One region of the Streptomyces sp. NPDC006294 genome, then DNA from elsewhere that is predicted to be linked to it. Evidence: riboswitches for the same ligand, from Rfam matches in the RefSeq annotation. Region 1 holds a riboswitch; each other region holds the start of a gene.
The links. Region 1 has a riboswitch for cyclic di-AMP ahead of ACFYOP_RS03715 (LysM peptidoglycan-binding domain-containing M23 family metallopeptidase). Riboswitches for the same ligand answer to the same signal wherever they lie in the genome.
Positions count from the first base shown of each region.

Region 2: another riboswitch for cyclic di-AMP. It lies ahead of ACFYOP_RS21740 (C40 family peptidase); the one in region 1 lies ahead of ACFYOP_RS03715 (LysM peptidoglycan-binding domain-containing M23 family metallopeptidase).
Region 3: another riboswitch for cyclic di-AMP. It lies ahead of ACFYOP_RS23610 (NlpC/P60 family protein); the one in region 1 lies ahead of ACFYOP_RS03715 (LysM peptidoglycan-binding domain-containing M23 family metallopeptidase).

Region 1 is NZ_JBIAHV010000002.1:165,386-172,363, forward strand. Features, by position in the region: gene ACFYOP_RS03705 (STM4011 family radical SAM protein) at 1-639, shown strand, start outside; gene ACFYOP_RS03710 (SGNH/GDSL hydrolase family protein) at 652-1,443, opposite strand; gene ACFYOP_RS03715 (LysM peptidoglycan-binding domain-containing M23 family metallopeptidase) at 1,615-2,553, opposite strand; cyclic di-AMP (ydaO/yuaA leader) riboswitch at 2,558-2,714, opposite strand; gene ACFYOP_RS03720 (alpha-galactosidase) at 3,042-5,132, opposite strand; gene ACFYOP_RS03725 (tyrosine-protein phosphatase) at 5,339-6,151, shown strand; gene ACFYOP_RS03730 (DUF6126 family protein) at 6,176-6,340, opposite strand; gene ACFYOP_RS03735 (XRE family transcriptional regulator) at 6,349-6,951, opposite strand.
Region 2 is NZ_JBIAHV010000011.1:289,502-296,479, reverse strand. Features, by position in the region: gene ACFYOP_RS21745 (LysE family translocator) at 162-791, shown strand; gene ACFYOP_RS21740 (C40 family peptidase) at 824-1,300, opposite strand; cyclic di-AMP (ydaO/yuaA leader) riboswitch at 1,304-1,466, opposite strand; partial or broken gene ACFYOP_RS21735 (hypothetical protein) at 1,803-2,117, opposite strand; partial or broken gene ACFYOP_RS21730 (ClpP family protease) at 2,125-2,544, opposite strand; gene ACFYOP_RS21725 (ABC transporter permease) at 2,629-3,618, opposite strand; gene ACFYOP_RS21720 (TetR/AcrR family transcriptional regulator) at 3,720-4,391, shown strand; gene ACFYOP_RS21715 (urease subunit gamma) at 4,539-4,841, shown strand; gene ACFYOP_RS21710 (urease subunit beta) at 4,856-5,167, shown strand; gene ACFYOP_RS21705 (urease subunit alpha) at 5,160-6,881, shown strand; gene ACFYOP_RS21700 (urease accessory UreF family protein) at 6,946-6,978, shown strand, end outside.
Region 3 is NZ_JBIAHV010000013.1:124,372-131,349, reverse strand. Features, by position in the region: gene ACFYOP_RS23630 (response regulator transcription factor) at 1-214, shown strand, start outside; gene ACFYOP_RS23625 (GNAT family N-acetyltransferase) at 231-986, opposite strand; gene ACFYOP_RS23620 (NlpC/P60 family protein) at 1,095-2,144, opposite strand; gene ACFYOP_RS23615 (hypothetical protein) at 2,489-2,842, shown strand; gene ACFYOP_RS23610 (NlpC/P60 family protein) at 2,904-4,082, opposite strand; cyclic di-AMP (ydaO/yuaA leader) riboswitch at 4,084-4,276, opposite strand; gene pcrA (DNA helicase PcrA) at 4,530-6,978, shown strand, end outside.

The sequences.
Region 1 (6,978 bases):
CTGCCGCACATCCGCCGAGTGGCGATCCAGACCAATCTCAGCTGCCGCACCGACTGGGTGGCGGACGCGGACCCGGCGAAGCTCGCGCTGTGGTGCACCTACCACCCGGGACAGACCCCTTACGACCGGTTCATTGGCAAATGCCTGGATCTGACCCGGCGGGAAATCCGGTTCAGCGTCGGCATCGTCGGCTTCCCCGCCCATCTCGCGGAGGCGCGCCGGCTCCGCGCCGAGCTGCCGGCGCACGTCTACCTCTGGGTGAACGCGCCCGAGGGGCACGAACTCTCCGACGCCGAGGCCGACGCCTGGACGGAGCTGGACCCGCTCTTCCCCTACAGCCGCCGTCCGCACCGATCCGCCGGGCTGCCGTGCCGCACCGGCGAGTCGGTGGTCTCGGTGGACGGCGACGGGACGGTCCGCCGCTGCCACTTCGTGGCCGCCGAGCTGGGCAACCTCTACGACGGTTCGTACCGCCGGGCGCTGCGCCCCCGCGCCTGCCCGCTCGCCGTGTGCGACTGCCACATCGGCTACGTCCACCTGGAGACGCTGCCGCTGTACGACGTCTTCGCGGGCGGCGTCCTCGAACGGATCCCCGCCCCGGCCGTTCTCGAACGGATCCCCTCCCGGGCCCCCCGGTGACCCCCGCCGCCCTCAGAGCGGCAGCAGGTCCGGACGCTTGGCCTCGACGTGGTCGCCGGAGCTCTCGCCGCGCAGCCGCCGCCCGATCCAGGGCCCCAGGTAGTCGCGCGCCCACTGGATGTCGTCCCTGCGCACCTCCAGCGCGCCCCGCGGGGGCAGCGGCGGCCACGGCTGGTCGGGATCGGCGGGCACGTCGAGCCGGAGGACCTGCGCCGCGCGGAGCGCGACCCGGGTGTGCCCCTCGGGCGACAGGTGCAGCCGGTCGGCGTCCCAGGCCCGCCGGTCCTGGACGGACTTGAGCGACCACAGGTCCAGCACCGGGCAGTCGTACCGGTCGGCGATGGCCCGCACATGCGCGGTGTACGTGGCGATCTTGCCACGCAGATGGCGCAGCACGGGCACGTTCCGGGTGTCGAAGCCGGTCGTCACCATGACGGTGCCGACCGAGGCCGTGAGGTCGGCGACGGCCCGCTCGAAGCGTTCGGCCACGTCGTCCGGGTCGGAGCCGGGGCGGATGATGTCGTTGCCGCCGGCGCAGAAGGTGACGAGGTCGGGCGCGAGCTCCCGGGCCCTCGGCACCTGCTCGTCGACGATCTGGTCGAGGAGCCGCCCGCGCACGGCGAGGTTGGCGTAGCGGAAGGTGTGCTCCGGCCTGCGGTCGGCGAGCAGGACCGCGAAACGGTCCGCCCACCCGACGAAGCTGCCGTCGGGCCCCGGGTCGCCCACGCCCTCGGTGAAGCTGTCACCGATCGCCGCGTACGACCCGAATGCGCCACTGTTCTCTGTTCTCGAATCGTCTGCCACAAGGGCACATCATTCCTTTATGGATGTGACCTACGCGACCGTAAGGAAGGGTTGACGGGGGGTGATCTTTACCACCCGTCAGTTTTCGCCGGGCCGGAATACGCGGAAGTCCCCGCTCCGCCAGGACGGAACGGGGACTTCCGGGAATTGCCGGACGGTGGGCCGCACGGGTCAGAGGGAGACGCCGCGCTCCCGCAGGTAGGCCAGCGGGTCGATGTCCGAGCCGTAGGACGGGCCGGTGCGGACCTCGAAGTGCAGGTGCGGGCCGGAGGAGTTGCCGGTGGAGCCGGACAGGCCGATCTGCTGGCCGCCGCTCACGGACTGACCGCCGGAGACGGCCAGGGAGGAGAGGTGGGCGTACTGGGAGTAGGTGCCGTCCGTGTGCTGGATGACGACCTCGTTGCCGTACGCGCCGCTCCAGCCGGCCGAGACGACGGTGCCCGCGCCGACGGCCTTGACGGAGCTGCCGGTCGGGGCGGCGAAGTCGACGCCGGTGTGGTAACCGCTGGACCACATCGCGCCGGAGGCGCGGTACGGCGTGGTGACGGCCGCGTCGACCGGGGCGCTGAAGCCGGACGCGGACGCCGGGGCCGCGGCCTGCTTCTCGGGAGCCTGCTTCTCGGGCGCCTTCTTCTCCGGGGCCTGGGCCTGCGGAGCGGCGGCCCGCGAGTCGTCGCGCGACGGGCGCGGCTTGGACTCGGCGCGGGGCTCGGGGTCGTTCTTCGCCGTGGACTTGGCGCCGATCGTCAGCTCCAGACCCGGGTGGATCAGCGACGGGTCGGAGCCGATGGCGCGGCGGTTGTCGTTGAAGAGCTGCTTCCAGCCGCCGCGGATGCTCTGCTCCTCGGCGATCTTCGACAGGTAGTCGCCGGCGACGACGGTGTACGTCTTCGGGGCCTTCTTGGCGGCCGGCAGCGCCGACTCGGCGAGGGCCGGGGCGGCCTGCTGGGGCGCGGCGACCGGAGCCGCCGCCGGGGCGGCGGGGGCTGCCGTGGCGGTCGTGGCGCCGATCAGCGGGAGCGCGATGACGGCGCCGCCCGTGCCGGCGACGACGAAGCCGCGGGTGAACGGGTTGAACTTGGGACGACGGTGCTTACCCTTCGCGGGCATGGCGCATTCCTCTCCGGCGCCTACGAGGTGAGCTGTCGGGTTCGGGCTGGAGATGCCCGGTCGCACGGATTGTGCGATTTCACCCCAAGCCGTCCGGTTTTCCCGGAATCGGCGTACTACCTGGGTCCCCCGCTCCTGCCACACGTGGGTGGGTTCGAATTCCGGGCGGCGGCAGGATTAGGCGTTCCGTCCGGATTGAGCGTGACCGTAGGCGAGTCGGGCAGTCGTGGACAAGCGAGGATTTTCCACGATCAATGCGGAGCCCGATATCGCCGGGGAATTCCGGTCACCCTCCGTGGACGACACCCCTTCAATCGCCTTGCACGTTACGGAATTGACCCGCCGCCCCCGGCCACACAACGTCACGAATATGACGCTGCTCACCAGCCGGGGCCCATCTCCCCTGCTTACGGGGCACGTTATGCCGAAGCAGCCAATTCGGACAGAAGAAAGCATTTGGTGATCTAGTGCCGCACTACGACCGCGGTTCACGTCCGCCGGAGCCGGATCACGGTGGCGTCCAGATCACCCTTCAGTCCGGTGTGCAGTCCGTGGTGCAGCAGCACCGCCCCCCGATGAACCACTCCGGTGTCCCCGCACGCGTAGGCGGCGGCCGGGTCGAGGCCGCGCAGCCGGAGCGCCGGCGGCCGCTCGCCGTACCGCTGCGCCTCGAGCAGCGCGAGCACGACCGTCTCGTCGCCCCGGACGTACTGCACGGCGCTCAGCCCGCCCTCCGGGGCCCGCAGCCGGTACAGCTCCCCGTGCTGGACCAGCGGCCGGATCTCCTTGTAGAGCCGGATCCAGTCGGCCGCCTCCGACAGTTCCGCCTCGCTCCACCGTGTGAGGTCTCCCCCGACGCCCAGCACCCCGGCCATGGCGCTGACGAAGCGGAAGCGCAGACTGCTGTGGCGGCCGTTGAGCTGGACGTTGGGGCTGTCGGTCACCCAGGCCGCCATGACCCGGGCCGGGTGCAGCTGACTGAAGCCGTGCTGGACGGCGAGCCGGTCCAGCGGGTCGGTGTTGTCCGAGGTCCACACCTGGTCGGTGCGGCCGAGGACCCCGAGGTCGATCCGGCCGCCGCCGCCGGAGCAGGACTCGAAGGCGACGCCCGGGTGCGCGGCCCGCAGCCGGTCCAGCAGGGCGTAGAAGCCCTCGACGTGGCCGGTCCACAGCTTCTGCGGATACGGCTCCCCCGGCCAGCCCGCGTCGGTGAAGCAGCGGTTGAAGTCCCACTTCACATAGTCGACGGGCGCGCCGGACAGCAGGTCGTCCAGTTGCTTCCACAGATGCTCCCGGACGTCCTCGCGCGCGAGATTCAGCACGAGCTGGTTGCGGAATTCGGTGCGCGTCCGTCCCGGATGGTGCTGCACCCAGTCGGGGTGGGCGCGGTAGAGGTCGCTGTCCGCGTTGACCATCTCCGGCTCGACCCAGATCCCGAACCGCATACCGAGGCCGTGGACTTCGCGGGCGAGCGGCGCCAGTCCGCCGGGGAAGCGGTCCGGGTTCGGCGTCCAGTCACCGAGTCCGGCACGGTCGCTGGTGCGCCGCCCGAACCAGGCGTCGTCCACGACGAACAGCTCCACTCCGATGCCGGCGGCCCGCCGGGCGAGGGCCAGCTGCTGCTGCTCCGAGATGTCGAAGCCGGTGGCCTCCCAGGAGTTGTAAAGCACCGGACGCGCCTCCTGAGCGCCGGGGATCACATGGGCGAGCTGCCAGGCGTGCCACGCCCTGCTGGCACCGCCGAACCCGCCGTCGCTCCACAGCCCCGCGAAGACGGGCGAGGTGTAGGTCTGTCCCGGTGCGAGCCGCAGCAGCCCGGAGTCGTCGTGACCGGCCCCGCCGGTTATCTGTACGCCTTTGTCCGGGAGCTGCTGCACGGCGATCCGCCATGATCCGGACCAGCCGAGGGCGCAGCCGTACACCTCGCCGCGCTCCTCGGTGGCGCCTTCCGCGTCCAGGGCCACCCACGGCAGGTGCTGGTGACCGGTGTGGCCGCGCCGGCTGCCGATGATCTTCTCGCCGTAGGTGAGCTCGGAGCGGACCAGCCGGGACTCGGCGGCCCAGCGGCCGTGCAGCTGGGAGAGCCGCCATGCGTCCCGGTGCGGCAGGGTCCAGGCGGCGGCGTCGGCCCGGAGGAGTTCGAGGTCCGGGCCGGCGCCGTCGTGGGCGACGGTGGTCCAGCGTTCGATCACGTCGGAGTCGTCGCGCATCCGGTAGTGCAGGGTCAGGCCGAGGCCGACCTGTGCGTCGGCGAAGCGCAGCCGCAGCTCGTCGCCCTCCGCGGTCCAGCCGGTGAAGGCCCACTCGGTGCCGCGTACGGACTCGGTGCGGACCGACAGCGCGGGGCGGACGAACCGGGGGCCGCCCTCGACGGGGTACTCCTCGCGCCCGTCGAGCTGGGACTCGAACGGCCAGTAGGGCGGCGGCCCTTGCGCCGCCAGCGCCTCGGCGTCGGCGGCCGTGATGCGGGCGCCCCAGTGCAGATGGACGAGCTCGTCCGCGTCGGTGAGATGGAATGCGTAACTGCTCGCGGGCCCGGAGAGGATCCACGTACGCCCGTTTCTCAGATTCTCGATCATCTCGCCCCTCAGATACTCACAGCCCCGCACAGATTCGAACATCATCGGTCGTACGGGCAGCCCGGGGCAACGCCGGGAAGGAGGGAGTCTCGCCAACGCCCGCGAACAGCGGACAAGATGATTGCCCGATGAATGTGTGTCGTATGGTCGAAGGCCGCGCCGTCGTCGGCGAGCAGCGCCGGCCACCGCCCCCCGAAGGAGTCCCCGTGACGCAGCAGCTGCCGCAGGCCACCTCGTCAGAGCCCGAACTGTCCGGAGTGCGCAACTTCCGCGACGTGGGCGGACTGCCGACCGTGGACGGGCGGCGGGTGCGGTCCGGCAGGCTGTTCCGCAGCGGACACCTGGCACACGCGACCGAGACCGACACGGCGTTCCTGTCGTCCCTCGGCCTCCACACGATCTTCGACTTCCGCAACGCCGCCGACCAGCGGCTGGAGGGGCCGGACGTCGAACTCCCCGGCGTGCGCAATGTGAATCTGCCGCTGAGCGACCCGGCTGACGGGGCCGAGTTCTGGAAGATGGTCCGCGACGGGAACCTGGACCAGCTCAAGGCGATCCTCGCCGACGGCAAGGGCGCCGGCCGCATGATCGAGTCGTACCGGACGATCATCACGGAGCGTACGGCGGAGCACAGCCAGGTGCTGCACGCTCTCGCCGAGGACAGCGTCCCGGCCCTGATGCACTGCGCCGCGGGCAAGGACCGGGCCGGCCTGTCGATAGCCGTCTCCCTCCTCGCCGTCGGGGTGGAGCGGGACGCCATCGAGGCGGACTACCTCAAGTCCAACGACCCGCACCGACGTTACAAGGTCCGGCGCGGCGACAGCTCGCCCGACGCGATGTCCCCCGAGGTGATGGAGCTGCTCAGCCCGCTCTTCGACGCCCGCGCCGAGTATCTGGCCGCGGCGTTCGACGCCATCGGGCAGACCTGGGGCACGACGGAGCGCTACCTCGACGAGGGACTGCGGCTCGCCCCCGAGACGCGCGAGCGCCTGCGGGACCGGCTCGTCGAACAGGACTGAGCCCAGGGCTGCGGTTCCGGCCGGCTACTGGTTCTGGCCGCCGACCAGGAAGAGCAGATAGAGGAACCCGGCGATGAAGTGGCCCGCGATCAGATAGACGAAGAGCCGGATCACCAGCCCGCGGGGGAAACGCTCCTCACGCGGACTGCCGCCGGAGGAACCGCGCCGGTCCAAGGGGTCGTGCGACATGTCGTGGATCACATTCCTTGCCGGTCGGATGAGGGATGCAGCTCGGGCGCCTGCAGGAGGGTGTGGACGAACAGCAGTTCCGCGCCGTCGGGCGAGAGCGCCTCGATACGGTGCGGTGTGAGCGAGTCGAAGTGCGCACTGTCGCCGGGGACCAGCTCGTGGGCGGCCTCGCCGAGGCTCAGCCGCAGCCGTCCCGCGACGACGTGCAGCCACTCCTCGCCGGGGTGCACCCGCACCAGATCGCCCTGGACGCCGTGGGGGACGAACACCCGCAGGGCCTGCATGGCCCGTCCCGGACCGCCCGCCGGATGGTAGTCCCAGGAGCCGGCCGCCACCGGCTCGGGGCGCCGGCCGCGGATGACGGGGTCCCGCTCGGGCGGCTGCTCACCGAGCAGCTCGGCGACCGTCGTACCGTAGATACGGGCCAGGGCGAGGAGCATCGGCAGCGAGGGCTGCCGCAGCCCCGTCTCGAGCCGGGAAAGGTGCGCGGGCGAGAGGCCGGCCCGGTGGGCCGCGGCCTCGAGGGTGAGCCCGCGGCGGCGGCGCAGTTCGCGCAGCCGGGGCGCCATCTCGGGCAGGCCCTCGGCCGCCGGGCCGGCGGAAATGGTCATGCCTCCATTGAGCCAGAGCTTTGCCCC
Region 2 (6,978 bases), on a different contig from region 1:
CTCACCATGCCCAAGCACCGAAACCGCGTCCCCTACCCGAAAGCTGACGACCAGCGACGTCTCATCATCCCAACTGAAAAGCGGAGGTTAAGCGTTGCTTCAGACCTGCCTGCAAGGATTGCACGTACTCGTTAAGGCCCCGGACGGTCCAGTCTGGGGCCATGGACGTACAGCTGATCGCCTTCCTCGGGGTCGCCGCGGGCATGGTCGCCATGCCCGGAGCGGACTTCACCGTCGTCGTACGCAACGCGATCACCTCGCGGCACGCCGGCGTCGCCTGCGCGGTGGGCGTCGCGGCCGGTCTGCTCGTCCACACGGCGCTGGCCGTCGCGGGGCTCGCGGCCCTCCTCGCGACGGTGCCCCTGCTGTACCGGACGCTGCAGATCGCCGGCGGCGCGTACGTGCTGTACCTGGGCGTCCGCGCGCTGCGGACCGCGCTCCGTGCGCGGCCGGACGCCCCCGAGCTCGAGGGCGCGACCGTGAGCGGCGTCGGACGGGGCCTGCGGCAGGGCTTCCTCACCAACGTGCTCAACCCGAAGGCGCCGGTGCTCTTTCTGAGCCTGCTTCCGCAGTTCGTTCCCGACGGCGCCGCGGTGCTGCCGCGCACCCTGCTGCTGGCGGGCATCGTCGTGCTGCTGGCGCTGATCTGGTTCCCGGTAGTGGCGCTGCTGGTCGACCGGCTCGGCCGGTGGCTGCGCAGGCCGCGCACCGCCCGCGCCGTCGAGGGCGCGTCCGGCGGTGCGCTGACCGTGCTCGGCGCGACGCTGCTGGTCCAGTCGACGGCGCACTGACAGCGCGCCACCGCGAGGGAACTGCCGGGGTGTCAGCGCACCCGGCCGTACTTGACGCTCCGCGTCCAGATCTTGGCCAGGCGGACCACGTCCCCGGTCTTCGGCGAGTGCCAGATCCTGCCGTTCCCGGCGTAGATCCCCACGTGGTACACGGCACCGCCGGAATGGAAGAACACCAGGTCACCGTGCCGGCGGTCGGAGGCGGAGATGTGCCGGGTCCGGTTGTACTGCTGCTGTGCGGTCCGGGGCAGTATCTTCCCGGCCTTCTGGTACGAGTAGAGCGTCAGCCCGGAGCAGTCGAAGCGGTTGGGGCCCGTGGCGCCGTACCGGTACGGCGATCCCTGCTTCGACGCCGCCACCTTGAGCGCCTTGCTCGCGTGGCTGCTGATCGCGTGGGCCGGCGTGGCGCCGCCCGGGGCGAGGAGTGTGCCGCCCACGGCGGCGATCGTCAGTGCCGATACGGCGCCCGCCCGGGAGAAGAGGAGCGGGAGATGAATCTGCGCAGTCATGCGCAACCCTTCGTCAGCCGCCTGTGAAGGGTGACCTGTCGGGTTCGGACCGGCGAAGACGCCCGGCCGCCGAAGCGGCTTCACCCCAAGGCGTGTCCGGGAGCCGGTCACGCCGTACTGCTCGGGTCCTCCACTCCTGCCGATGCACTTCCGTCGACCAGACGTCCGGCGCGGCGGCAGGACTCAGCGTCCGCCCGGACCGCCCCGTCGAGGTGACGGGGGCTTGTCGTCCCACGGATCGTTACCCACCCATGTCCGGTTTCCGAGTTGAAACGGCTTTTGTGAAGCTGATCACGACTGGCCCTTTCGGGTGGGCAGGACTGTCGGGCCGCTTTTCCCGTGACCCGGAAACATGGTCGTACCAGCGGCGAAGCAGTCGACTGCGCCAGATCGGTGGCCGCGTGGCGCAAGTCGCACGAGAGGCAACAACTTCGGCGAAGCTCCACCGAACGGGCGACGAATGCCGCTGGCCGGGCGGCGGTTGGCGGCAGCAGAGCGACCGTCAACTTCTCGAAACCGGCGGCACGGTCACCCGTTTCGCCCTGCGCTCACCGTCGGGTACGCGCAACGCCTCGGTGAGCGTGTGCGTGTGCGTGTACACCTCGCTCTCGCCCGTACGCGCATGAGCGTCAGGGCCTCCTTGAGTGCGCCCGCCCCCGCCCGACCAGCGCCTGCGCGGCGCGCAGGGCCGAGTAGGGGTGGGGGGAGCGGGCCGGGTTGTCCGGCCGACCAGGTCGAGGACTTCGAGGTAAAAGTCGACGAACTCGGCCTCGGCGCGCGTGAGAGCGGGCAGCGGTGGCAGTTCGGGCGGCAGCATGCCCGGCTCACCTCCCGGCGGGGGAGGGCGCGGCCGAGCTCCTGCGGGAGGCGATGACGTGATCGATCAGGCCGTACTCGCTGGCCGCCGACGCGTCGAACACCTTGTCCCGCTCCAGGTCGCCGGCGATACGCCCCGGAGTCTGTCCGGTGTGGCGCACGAGCATCCCGGCCAGTTGTTCGCGCAGCCGCAGCAACTCGGCGGCGTGGATCTCCAGATCGGACGGCTGTCCGCGCAACGGCTCCTGGTACGAGGGCTGCTGCATCACGACGCGGGCACCCGGCAGCGCCATCCGCTTCCCCGGCGCACCGGCGGCGAGCAGCGCGGTCGCGACCGAGGCGGCCCGGCCGAGGCGGGTGGTCGCCACGTCGCAGGTGATCACCTGCATCGTGTCGTAAACGGTGGCCATGGCGCTCAGCGATCCGCCGCGGCCAGGACTCTCCGCGACCGCACAGCAGAAGACCGCGCGTCCCCGTCCGCTACAGCGGGGACGCGCGGCCCGTTCGCGGGGTCAGGCGGCCGGGACGGCGGAGGGGCGGGGTGACGCACCCGCCGGGGCCGGGGCCGGGGAGCGGCGGTGGGCGACGAGTACCGCGGTCAGGCCCAGGGCCGCCCATACGGACAGCGTCAGCAGTGCCGCGGCCCCGCCGCTGCCGTCGAAGTACGCCACCGAGCGCATCAGTGTCGCGCCCGCGCCCGGCGGCAGCCACTGGCCGAGGTCCCCGACCGGCCCGGGGAGCAGTTCCGGTGCGGACGACGCGCCGGAGAACGGGTTGCCGAGCAGCACCATCACCAGGGCTCCGGCCCCGATGCCCGGCGTGCCGAGCAGGGCGGCCAGCCCGGCGACGGGTGCGCCGACCGCGGCGACCGTGAGGCTCAGCGCGCCCGCCTCCGCCCACCAGCCGCCGTCGAGCACGCCGAGCCAGCTGTGGGCGATCGCCGTGGCGGTGATGCCGACCAGGACGGCCGCGCCGGCGAGCGCACCGGCGGCCCGGGTGCCGCGCAGGCCCAGCAGGGTCACCAGCGCGCCGGCCGCGACGCCGCCGAGGACCAGCGGCAGGACGCTCGCGGGGAGCGCGCTGCCCCGCGGGTCGCCGGCCGGGAGGGGCGCGAGGTCCGTCACCCGCACCTCGGCGCCCGGCGGGGCCTGCGCCGTCACCGCCTGCTCCAGCAGCTGGGCGACGGCGGGGCCGCCTCCGGTGGCGATCAGCAGCTTCGGGCCCTCGGGCGCGGCGACCACGGCCCCGTATACGACCCGGTCCTCGATCGCGGTCCTGGCGGCGGCCTCGTCCTCGTAGCGGTGGACGTCGAAGGCGCCGCCGCGCTCTTCGAAGCGCTGCTCGAGCTGACCCGCGGCCGCGGTGGGGCCCGCGACGCCGATGGGCAGGTTGCGCGGCGCGGTCCTGGCGGCCGGCCAGGCGAAGGCCCACAGGGCCAGCGCCGCCACGACCGGGACCAGGACCATCACCGCGATCACGCGGCGGTGAGGTGCAGCGGACATGGGAACCCCCTGAAGAGAAGGATCGTTCGTTTTATCTTGTCGCCACTGTCCCGCCGCGATCCGAGCTTGTCAAGAATGAATGTTCGTTTTACTTTTGGCCCATGGCTCGCGTATCCCAGGAACACCTCGACGCACGTCGCCGCCAGATCCTCGACGGCGCCGCCCGCTGCGTCTCCCGCAACGGCTTCCACGCCACGTCCATGCAGGACATCCTCCGTGAGTCGGGACTGTCGGCCGGGGCGGTGTACCGGTACTTCCGCAGCAAGGAGGAGCTGATCGCGGCCATCGCCGACGAGGCGTTCGGCAGCATCCGCTCGGCCTTCGAGGAGGCGGCGCGGACCACACCGCCCCCCACGCCAGACGTGCTCCTCGGGCGGGTGCTGCGGCGGATGCTGATCGAGGAGGTGCCCGGCGGCGACCGGCAGGCATTCGCCCGGCTGATCGTCCAGGTGTGGACGGAGACCCTGCGCAACGAGCGGCTGGCCGCGGTCCTCGACGACGGCTACGGCCGGATGCGCGGCGCATGGGCGGACCTCGTCCGTGCCTACCGTTCGTCCGGGCAGATGGAGGCGGACGTCGACCCCGACCATGTGGCCCGCACCCTCATCGCGACCGCCCAGGGGTTCATCGCCCAGCAGGCTCTCTTCGGCAACGTGGAGGTCGAGGTGCTGGAGGACGGGCTGCGCGCGCTGATGTCGATGCGCGAGCCGCAGAGCCCGCAGCCGGAGACGCCGGGGGAGCCACAGACGCCGGGGGAGCGGAAGATCAGTTAACGCAACGGAAAAGTGCCGGAAAAAACCGCGTCCTAAGGTTCGACGCCTGGTCGTGGAACACCCGCGCGCGAGTCAACAGGCCGTTGAAGCGCGCTGCGGTCCATCGCGGCCGGCGATCAGTTGGCCGGACGACAGTGAGGTGGACGCGTGCGACTCTCCCCGCACGAGCAGGAGCGGTTGCTCATCCATGTGGCCGCCGACGTGGCGCAGAAGCGCAGGGCACGCGGTGTGAAGCTGAACCATCCGGAGGCCGTCGCCCTCATCACCGTGCACATCCTCGAAGGCGCCCGCGACGGCCGCAGCGTCAGCGAACTCATGGTGTCCGGACGGAAGGTGCTCACCCGGGACGACGTCATGGACGGCATCGCCGAGATGATCCATGACGTCCAGGTGGAGGCCACCTTCCCCGACGGAACCAAGCTCGTGACCGTTCACGAGCCGATCCTCTGAAGGGCGTGACGCGCATGATCCCCGGAGAGATCCTTTACGGCGACGGGCCGGTGGTCCTCAACGAGGGCCGCGAGACCACCCGCCTCACCGTCGTGAACGCCGCCGACCGCCCGGTCCAGGTCGGCTCCCACTACCACTTCGCCGAGGCCAACCCCGGTCTCGACTTCGACCGCGCCGCCGCCCGCGGCATGCGGCTGGCCGTCGCCGCCGGCACCGCCGTCCGTTTCGAGCCGGGCGTCCCCGTCGACGTGGAACTCGTACCGCTCGCCGGCCGCCGGATCGTGGCGGGGCTGCGCGGAGAGACCGGAGGACACCTCGATGGCTGAACTGCGACGCGCCGTGTACGCCGACCTGTTCGGCCCCACCACCGGCGACCGTATCCGCCTCGCCGACACCGACCTGCTCGTCGAGATCGAGGACGACCTCTCCGGCGGCCCCGGCCGCGCGGGCGACGAGGCGGTCTTCGGCGGCGGCAAGGTGATCCGCGAGTCCATGGGCCAGGCCCGTACGACACGGGCCGAGGGCGCGCCCGACACCGTGATCACCGGGGCCGTGATCCTCGACCACTGGGGCGTGGTGAAGGCCGACATCGCGCTGCGTGACGGGCGGATCAGCGGCATCGGCAAGGCCGGCAACCCCGACACCATGGACGGCGTCCATCCGGCGCTGGTCATCGGGCCGGAGACCGAGATCATCGCGGGCAACGGGAAGATCCTCACCGCCGGGGCCGTCGACGCGCACGTCCACTTCATCTCGCCGACCCTCGTCGAGCAGGCGCTCGCCACCGGGGTCACCACCCTCGTCGGCGGCGGCACCGGACCGGCGGAGGGGACCAAGGCCACCACCGTCACCCCCGGCCCCTGGCACCTCGCCCGGATGTTCGAGGCGCTGGAGAGCTTCCCGGTCAACATCGGCCTGCTCGGCAAGGGCAACACCACCTCACGCGAGGCCATGCACTCCCAACTCCGGGGCGGGGCCCTCGGGTTCAAGATCCACGAGGACTGGGGCGCGACTCCCGCGGCCATCGACGCGTGTCTGCGCGTCTGCGACCAGAGCGGCGCCCAACTCGCCATCCACACCGACACGTTGAACGAGGCCGGTTTCGTCGGCGACACGCTCGCCGCCATCGCGGGCCGCACCGTCCACGCGTACCACACGGAGGGCGCGGGCGGCGGGCACGCGCCGGACATCATCACCGTCGTCTCCGAGCCGTACGTACTGCCCAGCTCGACCAACCCGACCCGCCCGCACACCGTCAACACCATCGACGAGCACCTCGACATGCTGATGGTCTGCCACCACCTCAACCCGGCCGTCCCCGAGGACCTCGCCTTCGCGGAATCACGTATCCGGCCGTCCACCATCGCGGCCGAGGACGTCCTGCACGACCTCGGAGCGATCTCGATCATCTCCTCCGACGCGCAGGCGATGGGCCGGATCGGCGAGGTGGTCATGCGTACGTGGCAGACCGCGCACGTGATGAAGAAGCGCCGGGGCGCACTCCCCGGCGACGGCCGCGCCGACAACCACCGAGCACGTCGCTATGTCGCCAAATACACGATCAACCCCGCGGTCGCCCAGGGCATCGACGGCGAGATCGGCTCGGTGGAGACCGGCAAGCTCGCCGATCTCGTGCTGTGGGACCCGGCGTTCTTCGGTGTGAAGCCGCAACTGGTCATCAAGGGCGGCCAGATCGCCTACGCCCAGATGGGCGACGCGAACGCCTCGATCCCCACGCCGCAACCCGTCCTGCCACGCCCGATGTTCGGCGCGCTGGGCCGCGCGGCGGCCGGCGGCTCGGTCAACTTCGTCGCGCAGGCGGCCATCGAGGACGACCTGCCGGAACGGCTCCGGCTGGACAAGGCGTTCGTGCCGATCCGCAGCACCCGCCGGGTGACGAAGGCCGACATGCGGGAGAACGACGCACTGCCCCGGGTGGAGGTCGACGCCGACACGTTCACGGTGACGATCGACGGCGAGGCCGTCGAGCCGGCGCCCGCCGCGGAACTTCCCATGGCCCAGCGGTACTTCCTCTTCTGATGACGACCGGAACCGGAACCCCCGCCGCCGCGGCCCCTGCAGGCCCGACCCGTGGGAGCGCCGCATGAGCCGCGCCGCGCTGCTCGTCCTCGCCGAC
Region 3 (6,978 bases), on a different contig from region 1:
GCCGCCGGTCGACGAGGACCTGGACCGGCTGACGCAGCGGGAGCGGGAGGTGCTGCGGCTGATCGCGCGCGGGTACGCGTACAAGGAGATCGCCAAGCAACTGTTCATCTCGGTGAAGACGGTCGAGTCGCATGTCTCCGCCGTGCTGCGCAAGCTCCAGCTCTCCAACCGGCACGAGCTGACCCGGTGGGCGACGGCCCGCCGCCTGGTGTGACGGGCCGCCGGCCGGTTCAGCTCAGCGACATGTCGGTCTTGTCGCCGACCCGGGTGTAGCCGACGGCGGCGTAGACGCGTTCGACGTCCGCGTCGCCGGGCTCCAGCCAGACCGTGCGGCAGCCCCGCTCGAAGGCCCGGGCCGTCAGATAGGCGGACAGGGCGGCGCCGATGCCCCTGCGGCGGTGCGAGGCGGCGACCGCGAGGCCGGTCAGTTCGCTGAGGCCGCCGACGGGGATCGAGCAGCTGCCCGCGGCGACCGGGGCGCCGTCCGTGTCGTCCATGGCCAGCGCCGCGACGCCGCCGCCCTCCGTGACGCGCCGCAGGGCCGCGATCTCGCCCTCCGTCACCTCGCCGTCCATGCCGTAGCCCGCGTGCTGCACGGCGGCCGCGGCGCGGTGGCCGGCCTCGTCGGTCAGCACCGTGCGGGTGATGCCGGGCACCGGCGGCGGCGTCACCAGTGCCTCGGGGGAGCAGGCGAGCAGCGGGGCGCGCCGCTCGACGGTGAACCCGGCGGCCAGCAGCGCCGGTTCGAGGGCGGGTGCGCAGGACGGCAGGAACTCCAGGCGCGGCAGCCGGTCCCGTTCGCGGAAGGCCTCGACCAGTGCCTTGATGTCGCCGGGCGTGGGGTTCGCGCCGTGGTCGGGGACGGCGTAATTGACGGGCGGGATGGGCCAGTCGGCGTCGTAGCGGACCGTGAAGGGGCCGACACGCATGTGGCCGGGCGAGCGGCGTGCGAGGGTGCGCACATAGTTCTGGACGTCGACGTCCACGTGGTCTCCTGCCGGTCGGGCGACGGGGGCGGGGCCCCAGGATGGTGCCACCCGGACCGGGGCTCCCGCCAACGGATTACCGGCACGGACGGCACGGCGACACTGCCGTCACGCGGGACGGGCCGCCCCCGCGAACGGCATCTCGTCGATCGGCGCGATCCGCACCGGGGCGCCGGGCCGTGGCGCGTGGATCATCCTGCCGCCGCCGATGTAGAGCCCGACGTGCGAGACGCCCGAGTAGAAGAACACCAGGTCGCCCGGGGCGAGTCGGGAGCGGGGAACGCGTTCGCCGGCGTTGATCTGCGTGTACGTGGTGCGCGGCAGCGACACCCCGGCGGCGCGCCAGGCGGCCTGGGTGAGGCCCGAGCAGTCGTAGGAGCCGGGCCCCGTCGCGCCCCACACGTACGGCTTGCCGAGCGCCCCGTACGCGTACGCGACGGCCTGGGCGGCCCGGCTGTTCGGGGCCCGCAGCGGGCCACGGGGGGCGTCGGCGCGGTCGGCGCGGGCGGGCGCCCGGGTGGAGCCGCCGTCGTTGTACGCGGCGCGCTGCTCGGCGGTGAGCCTGGCCAGCAGCCGTTCGGCGGCCGCGAGTTTGCCGCGGACCGTGGCCTTGTGACGGGCCAGTTCCTTGCGGCGGGCCTCCAGCGTGGCGATCTTCTCCGCGGCCTGCTCCTGGAGGTCCGCCAGTTCTCTCAACTGCCGCCGGACCCCGGCGATCGTGGCGGCCTGCCGGGCGCCGACCCGTTCGGCGCGGGCGGCGCGCTCCAGATAGTCCTGTGGGTCGGAGGTGAGGGCGAGGCGCAGTCCGGGGTCCATGCCGCCGTCGCGGTACTGGGCGGTGGCGATCGAACCGAGGGCGTTGCGGGAGGCGTTGAGCCGCTCGGTCCTGCGCGCGGCCTCGTCGCGCAGCGCGTCGAGCGACCTGCGGGCGCTCGCCGTCTGCTCCTTGGCGCCGTTGTACTTCTCGGTGGCGGCCTCTGCCTCCCGGTACAGCCTGTCGACCCGGCTCTTGACCTGAGCGGGGGTGAGGCGGGGCTCGGCCTGGACCGTGCCCTCGAATGCGGTGCCGGTCGCCACGCCGGCGAGGGCGAGGGTGACCGCGGTACGGGCGGCCGGCCCGCTGAACAGGCGCGGCCTTGGTTTCCGGTGGGCTGCCACGAGGGCTTCCACGTCCTTCCGTCGATCGCTGCCCGCCGTTCGCGTCCGGCGGCGGGCCGCACAGGGGAGCGGCCCGCCGCCGGACATCCCGGCGGTGGCGGCCGAGTGCCGTCCGGCTGTACGACGGCTGGCGGGGAGTCGGCCACCTGGGGCAGGACGCTAGACGCCGCGGTCACGGGGACGGGACGGAAGGACCGCAAAGTATCGAAGATGGACACTTGGGACCGGTTGCCGACCGTCCCGGGGGCGTCGCGGTTCCGCATTGCCGTGGCCTGCCGACCGATGCGGCGGAGCGGGCACACCTGCCCGACGGGCGGTGGTATGGGGAGGGTTAGGCTCCGGCCATGGACGTACTCATCAATGTCTTCGTCGCCCTGCACATCATCGGTATCGCCTCGCTGCTGGGCGGATTCCTGACCCAGATGAAGGCGATGGGGGAGGGCACGGCCCGCTTCAACCCGGCGATGCTGCACGGCGCGCTGACCATGCTGGTCACGGGCGTGGCGCTGGTGGGTCTGAACCAGGCGGACGACCAGACGGTGAACAACCTCAAGATCGGCGTCAAGCTGGCGGTCCTGGTGGTGATCCTCGGCCTCGTCTACGTCAAGCGGGACGAGGAGAAGGTCGACAAGGCGCTGTTCGGCGCGGTCGGCGGCCTGACCATGGTCAACGTCTTCATCGCCACCCTCTGGACCTGATCCGGGCGGGACATGCCGGCGCCCGGGCGGCTCGACCGCCCGGGCACTCGTGCGAACGCGGTCAGGCGGGGCGGACGCTGCCGTAGATCGGCATGTAGAAGATGGACTCCTCGCGCACGTTCGTGCCCGGCTTGGGGGCGTGGATCATCTTGCCGTCGCCGATGTAGATCCCGACGTGGCTGATGTCGTCGTAGAAGAAGACCAGGTCGCCGGGGAGCAGATCCGCCGTCGCGACGCGGGTGCCGACCTTCACCTGGTCCCAGGTGGTGCGCGGCAGGTCCACCCCGGCCGCCTTCCAGGCGGCCGCGGTGAGGCCGGAGCAGTCGTACGAGCTCGGGCCCGTCGCTCCCCACACGTACGGCTTGCCGATCTGGGCGCGGGCGAAGGCCAGCACCTTGTCGGCCTTCGCCGCGTAGGTGCCGTCGTCCGTGCCGGTGCCCGTACCGGTGTCCGTTCCCGGGTCGGTCGTGCCGGGGTCCGTGCTCGGGGCCGTCTCGCGCTCCCGGGCCTGCCGCTCGGCCTCCGCCCTGGCGGCGGCCTCGGCCGCGGCCTTCGCCTCGGCCTTGCGGCGGGCCTCCTCCTCCTTCTTCCGCTCGATCGCGGCGAGCCGTGCCTTCTCCTCCGCCGTCAGCGTCGACAGCAGGGTGCGCGCCTCCGCGAGCTTGGTCTGCACCGTCTGCTTGCTGGTGCGCAGCGCCTCCTGGGAGTCCGTGAGGGACTCGAGACGCTTCGTCGCCGCCGTGCGCTGCTTGGCCGCCGCGGCCCGCTCGGTCTCGTACTCGGTGACCGCGGTGCGCTGCTGGGCCGTCATCCGGTCCATCAGCTGCGTCTGGTCGAAGTACGCCTGCGGGCTGTCCGCGAACATCAGCGCGGCGGTGGGCGTGACGGAACCGGTGCGGTACTGCGCGGCCGCGTAGTTGCCGAGCTCGCGGCGGGACTCGTTCAGCTTCTCGGTGCGCTTGGCCGCCTCGTCGAGGAGCCGGTCCACCTCTTGGCGCTTGTCCGCGGTGGCTTCCTTCGCCTTGTTGTACTCCTGCGTGGCGCTGCTGGCCTGCCGGTACAGGTCGTCGACCTTCTTCTGCACCTCTTCGATGCTGGGCTTCGGCTCGGCGGGCGCGGCGGTCGCGCTCTGCGTGGAGAGCAGGGTCACACCCGCGAGGGCTGCCGTGGTGAATCCGACGGCGGAGGACGGTTTGGTGCTTCGGCTGCGGGGCTTGCGATGCGACGCCAAGGCCGGCATCTCCTTCTTCCGTGGACCGCCTACCGGGTTAGCTGTCGGGTTCGGGCGAACGGAAGGTGCCCTACGGACCGAGTGGCGCGCGGTCCGATTCACCCCGGTGGTACTGGGTCCTCCCGCGTCGAGGACGGTGTCGGGAGGGTGGGTCCCCGGTTCCGAACTCCGTTGCCGGAGGCCGGATTCGGCGCAGGCCGCCCGTTCGGCGTGGTTCGCCGGGAGGGGTGCGGGCCGCCTGGTCGAGCACGCTAGCCAACTCGTGCAGCCGCTGTGAAGGTTGATGTTCGATATGTCCGATACATTTTCGTGACCTTTTTCGGCGCATGATCCCGTGCCAGCTCCCGGAGGCGGCTTCGTCGCCTGGCGGAATCGCGCCGTCACCCACCGTCGCCCGCTGCCGGTGTTCGGCGTGCGGCCACGGTTGTCGGTGGGGCAGCCTAGACTCGTTAAGCGATGAGCAGCCTCTTTGACGACAGCTTCCTGGCGGACCTCCAGCCCCAAGCGGACGAGCATCCGCCGCCGCCCGAGGACTCGGCTCCGGAGCAGATCCCGGACGACCTCTTCCAGGGCGCCTTCGACGTGCCCCCGGCCCGCGACGGGTACTACCGCGACGGCGCGCCGCGCCCTGTCGTGGACCCCGCCGCGCTCCTCGACGGGCTGAACGAACAGCAGCGCGCCGCTGTCGTGCACACAGGGTCACCCCTGCTCATCGTGGCCGGCGCCGGCTCCGGCAAGACGCGGGTGCTCACGCACCGCATCGCGCATCTGCTCGGGACCCGCCATGTGCACCCCGGCCAGATACTGGCGATCACCTTCACCAACAAGGCCGCCGGCGAGATGAAGGAGCGCGTCGAGCAGCTGGTGGGCCCGCGTGCCAACGCCATGTGGGTCATGACCTTCCACAGCGCGTGCGTGCGCATCCTGCGCCGCGAGTCCAAGAAGCTGGGCTTCACCTCGTCGTTCTCGATCTACGACGCCGCCGACTCGAAGCGGCTGATGTCGCTCGTCTGCCGCGATCTGGACCTCGACCCGAAGAAGTTCCCGCCGAAGTCCTTCAGCGCCAAGATCTCGAACCTGAAGAACGAGCTGATCGACGAGGAGACCTTCGCCGACCAGGCTCAGGACGGCTTCGAGAAGACGCTCGCAGAGGCGTACCGGATGTATCAGGCGCGGCTGCGCGAGGCCAACGCCCTGGACTTCGACGACATCATCATGACGACGGTCCATCTCCTCCAGGCGTTCCCGGACGTCGCCGAGCACTACCGCCGCCGCTTCCGGCACGTCCTCGTCGACGAGTACCAGGACACCAACCACGCGCAGTACACGCTCGTGCGCGAGCTGGTGGGGACCGGTTACGAGGACCTGGACCCGGCCGAGCTCTGCGTCGTCGGCGACGCCGACCAGTCGATCTACGCCTTCCGCGGCGCGACCATCCGCAACATCCTCCAGTTCGAGGAGGACTACCCGGACGCGACGACGATCCTGCTGGAGCAGAACTACCGCTCCACCCAGACGATCCTGTCCGCCGCCAACGCCGTCATCGAGCGCAACGAGTCCCGCCGGCCCAAGAACCTGTGGACCAACGCGGGCGAGGGCGCCCAGATCACCGGCTACGTCGCGGACACCGAGCACGACGAGGCCCAGTTCGTCGCCGACGAGATCGACCGGCTCACCGACCAGGGCGAGGCGCAGGCCGGCGACGTCGCCGTCTTCTACCGCACGAACGCCCAGTCGCGTGTCTTCGAGGAGATCTTCATCCGCGTCGGCCTGCCCTACAAGGTCGTCGGCGGGGTGCGCTTCTACGAGCGCAAGGAGGTCCGCGACGTGCTGGCCTATCTGCGCGTCCTCGCCAACCCCGAGGACAACGTCCCGCTGCGCCGCATCCTGAACGTGCCGAAGCGCGGCATCGGCGAGCGCGCGGAGGCGATGGTCGACGCCCTCGCGCTCCGGGAGAAGATCACCTTCCCGCAGGCCCTCAAGCGGGTCGACGAGGCGTACGGCATGGCGGCCCGCTCGGCCAACGCGGTCAAGCGGTTCAACGTGCTCATGGAGGAGCTGCGGACCATCGTCGACTCGGGCGCCGGCCCGGCCGTCGTGCTGGAGGCCGTGCTCGAGCGGACCGGCTATCTCGCCGAACTGCAGGCGTCCACGGACCCGCAGGACGAGACCCGTGTCGAGAACCTCCAGGAACTGGCGGCCGTGGCGCTCGAGTTCGAGCAGGAGCGCGGCGAGGGGGAAGGGGCCGGCACGCTCGCCGAGTTCCTCGAGAAGGTGGCACTCGTCGCCGACTCCGACCAGATCCCCGACGCACCTGCTGAATCTGCTGCTGACGCAGCGGGTTCCGAGGACACCGGCGTCATCACGCTGATGACGCTGCACACCGCCAAGGGCCTCGAGTTCCCCGTCGTGTTCCTGACCGGCATGGAGGACGGGGTCTTCCCGCACATGCGGGCGCTGGGGCAGACGAAGGAGCTCGAGGAGGAGCGGCGCCTGGCATACGTGGGCATCACCCGCGCCCGCGAGCGGCTCTATCTGACCCGCTCGTCGATGCGCAGCGCCTGGGGTCAGCCCTCGTACAACCCGCCCTCGCGGTTCCTCGAGGAGATCCCCGTCCAGCATCTGACGTGGAAGCGGACGGGCCCGATGGCCGCGCCCGCCGGGCCCACGTCCGGTATCGCGTCCTCGCTGTCGTCGTCGCGTTCCCGCGGCGGCGCGTCGGGCTTCGCCACGCGGCGTACGAGCGACAAGCCGGTGATCTCACTGGTGGTGGGCGACCGGGTCACGCACGACCAGTTCGGGCTGGGGACCGTGGTCGAGGTGAAGGGCGCGGGCTCGGAGGCGCAGGCGACGATCGACTTCGGGGACGAGAAGCCGAAGCGGCTGCTGCTGCGGTACGCGCCGG